Regions from separate parts of the Novosphingobium resinovorum genome, predicted to be linked through region 1. Evidence: riboswitches for the same ligand, from Rfam matches in the RefSeq annotation. Region 1 holds a riboswitch; the other holds the start of a gene.
What was found. A riboswitch is a leader RNA that binds a small molecule or an ion and turns the genes downstream of it on or off. The one in region 1 is predicted to bind thiamine pyrophosphate.
Positions count from the first base shown of each region.

Region 2: another riboswitch for thiamine pyrophosphate. It lies ahead of BES08_RS24570 (TonB-dependent receptor); the one in region 1 lies ahead of thiC (phosphomethylpyrimidine synthase ThiC).

Region 1 is NZ_CP017075.1:2,021,773-2,025,995, reverse strand. It holds gene BES08_RS09440 (DUF1838 family protein) at 1-781, opposite strand, end outside; gene BES08_RS09435 (SOS response-associated peptidase family protein) at 879-1,505, opposite strand; TPP riboswitch at 1,549-1,659, shown strand; gene thiC (phosphomethylpyrimidine synthase ThiC) at 1,723-3,597, shown strand; gene BES08_RS09425 (response regulator) at 3,707-4,223, opposite strand, start outside.
Region 2 is NZ_CP017076.1:1,653,712-1,657,934, forward strand. It holds gene nagE (N-acetylglucosamine-specific PTS transporter subunit IIBC) at 1-1,189, shown strand, start outside; gene BES08_RS24565 (GntR family transcriptional regulator) at 1,295-2,056, shown strand; TPP riboswitch at 2,110-2,219, shown strand; gene BES08_RS24570 (TonB-dependent receptor) at 2,252-4,223, shown strand, end outside.

The sequences.
Region 1 (4,223 bases):
CCTCGAAGCGCTTCACCTTGCCGCCGTTGCCGAACAGATTGAGCGTACCGGGGCGATCGCCCATCCGCAGCCATTCTGGCCAGCTGCGCACGTCATTGGACTGCACTCGCGTGTCGACGTTGGTGACCGCCGGGTCCAGCACCAGCGCGCTCGGCGCGGACAGGGTGCTCACTTCGTTCAGATAGGACACCGAGCCGTCGGGGGCGGTCACCCGGGCGTGCGAGCGGTCGCGTACCGCGATCTCGCCGGTGCGCAAGGTGAAGGGCACGGCGGGGGTGTGGACGTGCTCGAAGCGGGGCGTACCCGGGACGTCGGGAATGTCGATCTCGTTGGTCGCCGAAACCCGCACGCGCGTGGGGATCGGACCGCGACCGCCGACTTTCACGGTCTCTCCCGTGATCGGGTTGCGGAGGTCGGTGAGGCGACGGCCGGTGTCGATATCGACGCGGAAGCTGATCTCCAGGTCGATCAGCTCGAAACTGCCGTCGGCGTTGTGCGTGATGCGCTGGATTGATCCGAGATTGATCGCATAGACCGGGATCAGGTCGCCGCCCGTCGCGGCCATGTACGGACCCTTGATCCACGAGAAGACGAGGCCGTCGTCCGTGCGATAGCGCAGCTTGCGATAGATCAGCGAGGCATCGGCCGCATTGGCGGGATCGAGCAGGCGCTTCTTCGGCGTTGCGGCCGCCGCCGGAAGCGAGGCTGCGGCAAGCGCGGTGGCGCCCAGTCCCAAGGCGGTTCGTCGGTTCAGTTTTGCTGCGTCGTTCTGCTCGATCATTTTACACTCCCCTTACTGCGATCGAGAAAGTTGATCGTTATCGGAGGAGCAACAAGCATGCGGCACGGGATTGGTCGCGTCTCGGATAGCGATGGGCTCAGCCCGCCACGCGCATCTCCATGAGGGACGAGGAGTAAGGCACGATGAGGCTCTTCGCGCGGTCCCAGGCGCCGCGCAGCCAAGTGTCCTGCACGGCCGGATCGGGTGGGAGGATCACCGGCATCGTCTCTCGCCCCTCTGCTCTCAGTGCCGCGTTCGCTTCGCAGGCGAGGAGGGCGAAGGAGGGAATCTCGCTGTCCTTCCATACCGCCGCCATGGCGAAGACCGGTTGGTCGGCGCAGGCGAACCAGCACTGGCGGCGCTTGCCATCCGTGGGCGAGGGGCGGCCCCACTCCATGAAGGCGGTGGCGGGCACCAGGCAGCGGAACTCGCTGTTGCGCAAGTTGCCGATCCAGAACGGGCTGTCGAGGTTGCGCACCGTCAGGATGCCGCGCTGCTCGTGCACCGAGGGCGGCGGCGGTACGCCCCAGAGGCGCGGGATCATCCGGCGCGGGGTGCGATAGTGGGGCCTCGGCCCGGCGATCGCCTCTCGCCCAGCCGTGATGACCGGCGCGAACTGCCCGGGCGCGACGTGGCCGCCGTCCCACGGGTCATTGCCGGATTCGGCCCCGAAGGAGCGCGCGACATGCGGCGCGGGCGCGTCGAGGCGATAGAGCATCGGCATGGGCTCAAGCCTCTAGACCCCGCCGATATGCGCGTCTATCACTGCGCCGTCCCCGGGGAGCCAGCAAGTGGCTGAGAGTTGTGGGTATGCTCCACAAGACCCGTCGAACCTGAACCCGTTAGTACGGGCGGAGGAAGTGGAGCGTCGGGTTTGAGCACGAATCAACACCCGCAGTCCGTCTCTTTTTCCGTCCCATGGAGAGAAAGAGAGGCAATCCATGGCAGACATCAATTCCAAGCTCGAGATCGGCGTGACCACCGGCGCCATCCGTGGATCGAGGAAGATCCACGTCGGCCCGCTGGGTGTGGCGATGCGCGAAATCCACCTCGAACCCGGCAGCGGCGAGGCCCCGGTGCGGGTCTACGACACCTCCGGCCCTTATACCGATCCCGATGTCACGATCGACATTTCGGCGGGCCTCGCCCCCAACCGGCGCGAATGGATCACGGCGCGCGGCGACGTGCAAGATTACGCCGCGCGCGAGGTGAAGCCCGAGGACAACGGCCTCAAGGGGCCTGACCGTTCGGCAGGGGTTCCGGCCTTCCCCAACGTCGTCAGGCGGCCCTTGCGCGCGAAGGCGGGCATGAACGTCAGCCAGATGCACTATGCCCGGCGCGGGATCATCACGCCGGAGATGGAATATGTGGCGGAGCGCGAGAACCTCGGCCGCGCGATGCTCAAGGAATACGTGCGCGACGGGCAGGCCAGAGATGGTGAAAGTTGGGGCGCATCGATCCCGGACTACGTGACGCCCGAGTTCGTGCGCGAGGAAGTCGCGCGCGGCCGCGCCATCATCCCCTCCAACATCAATCACCCCGAAAGCGAGCCGATGGCGATCGGGCGCAATTTCCTGGTCAAGATCAACGCCAATATCGGCAACTCTGCTGTCGCGTCGGACGTGGCGAACGAGGTCGACAAGATGGTCTGGTCGATCCGCTGGGGCGCCGACACCGTCATGGATCTTTCGACCGGGCGCAACATCCACGACACGCGCGAATGGATCATCCGAAACTCGCCCGTGCCCATCGGCACCGTGCCGATCTATCAGGCGCTGGAGAAAGTCGGCGGCATTGCCGAGGACCTGAACTGGGAAGTCTTCCGCGACACCCTGATCGAACAGGCCGAGCAGGGCGTCGATTACTTCACCATCCACGCCGGGGTTCGCCTGCCCTTCGTGCCGCTGGCGGCGAAGCGCGTCACCGGCATCGTCAGCCGCGGCGGCTCGATCATGGCCAAGTGGTGCCTGGCGCATCACAAGGAATCGTTCCTCTACGAACGCTTCGACGAAATCACCGAGATCATGAAGGCCTACGACGTCGCCTACTCGCTGGGCGATGGCCTGCGCCCCGGCTCGATCGCGGATGCCAACGACGAGGCGCAGTTCGCCGAACTCTACACGCTGGGTGAACTGACCAAGCGCGCCTGGGAGCAGGACGTGCAGGTCATGATCGAGGGGCCGGGCCATGTGCCGATGCACAAAGTCAAGGAGAACATGGAAAAGCAGCTGGCCGCCTGCGGCGAGGCGCCGTTCTATACCCTCGGTCCGCTCGTCACCGACATCGCTCCAGGCTACGACCACATCACCAGCGGCATCGGTGCGGCGATGATCGGCTGGTACGGCACGGCGATGCTCTGCTACGTGACGCCCAAGGAGCACCTCGGCTTGCCCGACCGCGATGACGTGAAAGTCGGCGTGGTTACTTACAAGCTGGCCGCCCATGCCGCCGATCTGGCGAAGGGCCACCCGGCGGCCAAGGTCCGCGACGATGCATTGTCCCGCGCCCGTTTCGAGTTCCGCTGGCGCGACCAGTTCAACCTGTCTCTCGATCCCGACACGGCGGAGCAGTACCACGACCAGACGCTGCCTGCGGAGGGCGCGAAGTCGGCGCATTTCTGCTCGATGTGCGGGCCGAAGTTCTGCTCGATGAAGATCAGCCAGGAAGTGCGCGAGTTCGCCGCGAAGCAGAACCAGCCGGTCGAAACCTTCGTCGCAGCCGAAGAGGCGGAGGCCGGCATGGCCGAGATGAGCAAGGTGTTCCGCGAAACCGGCAGCGAACTCTACATGGGTTCGGGGGGGCGCGAGCACGACTGAAACGATACGTGTCCGCCGTCATTCCCGCCCGGGCGGGAATGACGGCGTCGCATCGGAAGGCGCGCGCTACCGGCGGTCTACGAGCGATGTTCCCGGAGGCGCCGGGCCTTCAGGCCTGCGGGCGCGTCGAGTTGAAGAACAGCGCCTGGCTAATCGTTGCGCGCACGGTGGTTTCCTGGAACGGCTTGGTCACGAGGTAGGTCGGCTCCGGCCGCTCGCCGGTCAGCAGGCGTTCCGGGTAGGCGGTGATGAAGATCACCGGCACTTCGCCGAACTTGAGCAGGTCTTCCACCGCATCGATGCCCGAGCTGCCGTCGGCCAGCTGAATATCGGCAAGGACGAGGCCGGCGGGGTGCTTCTCGAAGATTTCGATCGCCTGCTTGTGCGTGGCGGCGGTGCCGACGACGGTATGGCCAAGGTCGGTCACCAGGCCTTCCAGCTGCATCGAGATCAGCGGCTCGTCCTCGATGATGAGGACGCGGGTTGCGCTTTCCCCTTCGATCTCTGCAATCGCCTGGGAAACCAGCGCATCGACTTCCTCGACCTCGAGGCCGAGGATCGTCGCGGTTTCCTCACGCGTGAATTCCTCCACCGAGGTCAGCAGCAGGGCCTGGCGGTGCGTCGGC
Region 2 (4,223 bases), on a different replicon from region 1:
GTTCCCCACCGTGAACAGCGGCATCGACGGGATAAGCCGTCTTGCGCTGGCCAGCGGCGAGTGGGGCCTCTTCGTTTACGGCCTGCTCAACCGCCTGCTGCTGGTCACGGGCCTGCACCACATCATCAACAATGTCGCGTGGTTCGTGCTGGGCGATTATCACGGCACGACCGGCGACCTGCGGCGCTTCTTCGCGGGCGACCCGGACGCGGGCGCATTCATGACGGGCTTCTTCCCGGTCATGATGTTCGGCCTGCCCGCGGCCTGCCTCGCGATGTACCGCTCGGCCCTGCCGGAGCGGCGCAAGGCGACCGGAGGCATGCTGCTGAGCCTGGCTGCGACCTCGTTCCTGACCGGGGTGACCGAGCCGATCGAGTTCAGCTTCATGTTCCTCGCGCCCGTGCTCTTCGTGGTCCATGCGGTGCTGACGGGCGTGTCGATGGCGTTGATGTCGGCGCTGGACGTCCATCTCGGCTTCGGGTTTTCCGCCGGGCTGTTCGATTACGTGCTCAACTTCGGCAAGGCGCAGAAGCCTCTGCTGCTGTTGCCGGTCGGCCTGGCTTACTTCGCGGTCTATTACGGAGTGTTTCGCTGGGTAATCCTGCGTTTCGACCTCAAGACCCCGGGCCGAGAAGCAGTCGCAGGCATGGCCGAGCGGCGCGAGCGTCCCGCCGGGGAGCGGGGGCTGGCTTTCCTCGACGCGCTTGGCGGCATGGAAAACCTGCGCGAGATCGGCGCATGCACCACGCGCCTGCGCCTTGTCGTCGCGGAGCAGGGCTTGATCGATGAGGCGGAACTGCGGGCGCTGGGCGCCAAGGGCATCATCCGGCCTTCGGCGCATGGCCTGCAGGTTGTGCTCGGCCCGATCGCGGACGCGGTGGCGGACGAGATCCGCGCTGCGGCGCACGGCGGGGCAAGGGCTCCTGCCGCCGCCGCGCCTTCGCCGAAAGTCGAGGCGGATGGGACCGAGGCGTTCGATCCTGCCCGACTGCCTGCGGATGTGCGCAAGGCAATCGGCCCCGACGCGGCGATATGGGCCACGCACGGGCGTCTTCTCGTAGATGCCTCCGCGAAACCGGACCTTGAAGCGCTGGCAGGCCATGGGCTGCGGTGCGGCGCGTTGGTGGGCACGCGCTGGCATCTCCTGTTCGAGCCCGCCGCAGTGGAGCGCTGGCGCTCGCCGAGCTGAGGCGAGGACGGCAGGGCAAGTATTTTCAATACCAATGCGATACTAATGATATTGGTGTTGTCCCGATCCCTTTCCCGGCGTATCGCCGGGACATAGAGGAGAACTATGGCAGCCGTGGACAAGATCGGCCCGCTTCGCGACAGCGAGACCGGCCCCCGCTACATGCGTCTCCAGCGGCTGATCCGTGACGCTATCGAAAAGCACCGGATCGCGGTGGGGGCGGCCCTGCCGACCGAGCGCGAACTGGTGGAGGAATACGGCGTCTCGCGCGTCACCGTCCGCAAGGCGGTCGATGGCCTGGTCGACGAAGGCATGCTCGAGCGGCGGCAGGGTGCGGGCACCTTCGTCGCCGCGCCGCGCGCATCCGATCAGGGCCAGCGCGTGGAAAAGAGCTTCTCGATCATGACCTCCTTCTCCGAGGACATGGCCGCGCGCGGACGCAAGCCGACCAACGTGTGGATCGACCGCTCCGAAGGCGTGGTGACGCCGGACGAGGCGATGCTGCTCGGCCTCTCGCCGGGCTCGCGAATCCTGCGCTTCAACCGCATCCGCTGCGCCGACGGCGAGACGATGGCGATCGAACATGCCGTCGTCCCGGGCTGGGCGCTGCCCTCGCCCGAGGTGGTCGGGGATTCGCTCTATGCCGCCCTCGATGCGGAGGGTCACCGGCCGGTGCGCGCGCTGCAGCGGCTGCGCTCGGTGGGATTCAGCCCGGAACATGCCGCAATGCTCGGTATCTCGGCCGGCGATCCGTGCCTTGCCATCGAGCGCCGCGCGTTCCTGCCCGATGGCCGTCTGGTCGAGGCGACCAACTGTTACTACCGGGGCGATGCTTATGACCTCGTCGTCGAACAGGGCGATTACTGACCCGAACCTGTAATAATATCGCTTCCCACTTCGCATCGAAGCGCCTAAGGCGCGCTCCATCCCCGGGGGGCCGCTCATGCGCGGCTGAGAGGTGGTCAGCAGACCACGACCCGCTGAACCTGATCCGGTTGACACCGGCGTAGGGAGGGCTGGCGGCAGGTCCGTTATCCCTCCGAGTGGAGTGGACGCGAGACTATGACGGGCAATTTTTCGTATCTTTGTGGCGCGGCGCTGGCATTCCCGGCCCTATTTACGGCGGCGTTCGCGGCGGCTCCGGCGCTGGCTGACGAGGCCGATGCCTCGCCGATCCAGGTCATCGGTCATGCCGACCCCGAGGGCCTGCTGCCCGACCAGACCGAACCCAAGGCGGTCAGCGCGATCTCGTCCGAGTTCATCGTCAAGCAGGCACCGACGTTCAACGCCTTCCAGCTGGTGAACCTGCTGCCCGGCGCCAATGTATCGATGAGCGACCCTTACGGGCTCTCGGCCAGTTCCAGCCTGACACTGCGCGGGCTGGGGCAGGACCAGATCGGCGTGCTGATGGAAGGGGCGCCGCAGAACGACATCGGCTATTACAACGCCTATCCCTCGCAGTTCGCCGATGCCGAGAACGTGCGTCAGGTCAGGCTCGTGCAGGGCGGAGCGGACATCGACGCGCCGGTCGTCGCGGCGGCGGGAGGTCTGCTGTCGCTGACGCTGGACGATCCCAAGGAGCGGATGGGCGGACTGGTCAACCTGTCGGTCGGTTCGTTCGACGAACGGCGCGTTTTCGCGCGCTTCGATACTGGCGAGATCGGCAATACCGGGCTCAAGGCCTTCGTGTCGTACTCCAACAACCGCGCCGACAACTGGCGGGGGCCGGGCTTCGACAAGCGCCAGCATATCGACGCCAAGTTGCTCGCTGAATGGGGCGAGGGCAACCGGGCCAGTCTGGCCCTGTCGTTCAACGAGGCCGAGACTTCGGGCTATCCGGCGCCGTCGCTGGCCGACTGGCGCGCTTACGGTCGCGGTTTCAATTACAGCGCGAAGTATACCGAGGGCGATACCGGGTACTGGCGCCTCTACCGCGCGCCGTTCCGTAACCTCTACACCTCCGCGCCGGTGCATCTGAACTTCGGCAGCGGCCTGACGCTCGACAGCACCACGTATCTCCAGTTCGGCTACGGCAATGCGCCTTACGGGACGCAGTTGACCACGACCGGCAATTACCTCGGCACCGAGGAACTGACGCAGCCGGTGGAACTGCCGGGGGCGGTGGACGGCCTCGCCACGGTGATGGGGAACTGGACCGGCAAGCAGATGCGGACCGGCAACGTCAGCAAGCTGACGCTGGAGGCCGGCGCGCACACGATCACGGCGGGGCTCTGGTTCGACTACGGCACGGACCGCGTGCAGCAGACCTACACCTCGATCGGTGCGGACGGGCAACCCTTCGACAAGTGGGGCTATCCGAGCAAGGCGATCCGCACTGCGGACGGCCGCCTGCTCGCTTACGAGAACGCGCGTACGGTCACGGTGACCAAGGGCTTCTTCGTCGCCGACAGCGTGACCGTCACGCCGCGCCTGACCGTCGATGTGGGCTTCAAGGGCGTGGATTTGCTGCGCAATGGCCGCAACCATCTGCCGGGGCCGCAGGACAAGGTGCATACCGACAGCTTCGCGGCGCTTCCGCGCGCGTCGGTGCACTACAAGCTGGACGAGCGGCAGCAGCTGTTCGCCAACGTGACCACGAACTTCCGCACGCCTAACGAGTTCGCGCTCTACAACAGCTACTATGGCGGCGAGGTGGTGCAGCAGGGGACTTCGAACCTCAAGAACGAGTACTCGGTCTCCGAGGAACTGGGTTATCGCTATATCGGGCCGAGCCTGTCATTTTCGCTGACCGCGTTCCATTACCACTTCCGCAACCGGCAGGTGGCGACGGTGATCAATAGCGGCGGGGCGCTGGTCAATTCTACGGTCAATGGCGGCAGTCAGACCAGCTACGGCCTCGACGCCGAGATCGACTATCGCCCGGCCAAGGGCGTGAGCATCTACGCCTCGGGCGAATATCTGCACACGCGGCAGGACGACGATCTGGCCATCGGTGGCGACTATCTGCCGACGAAGGGCAAGCGCGCGGTGTCGAGCCCCGAATTCCAGTTCGCCGTGGGCAGCACCTATGACG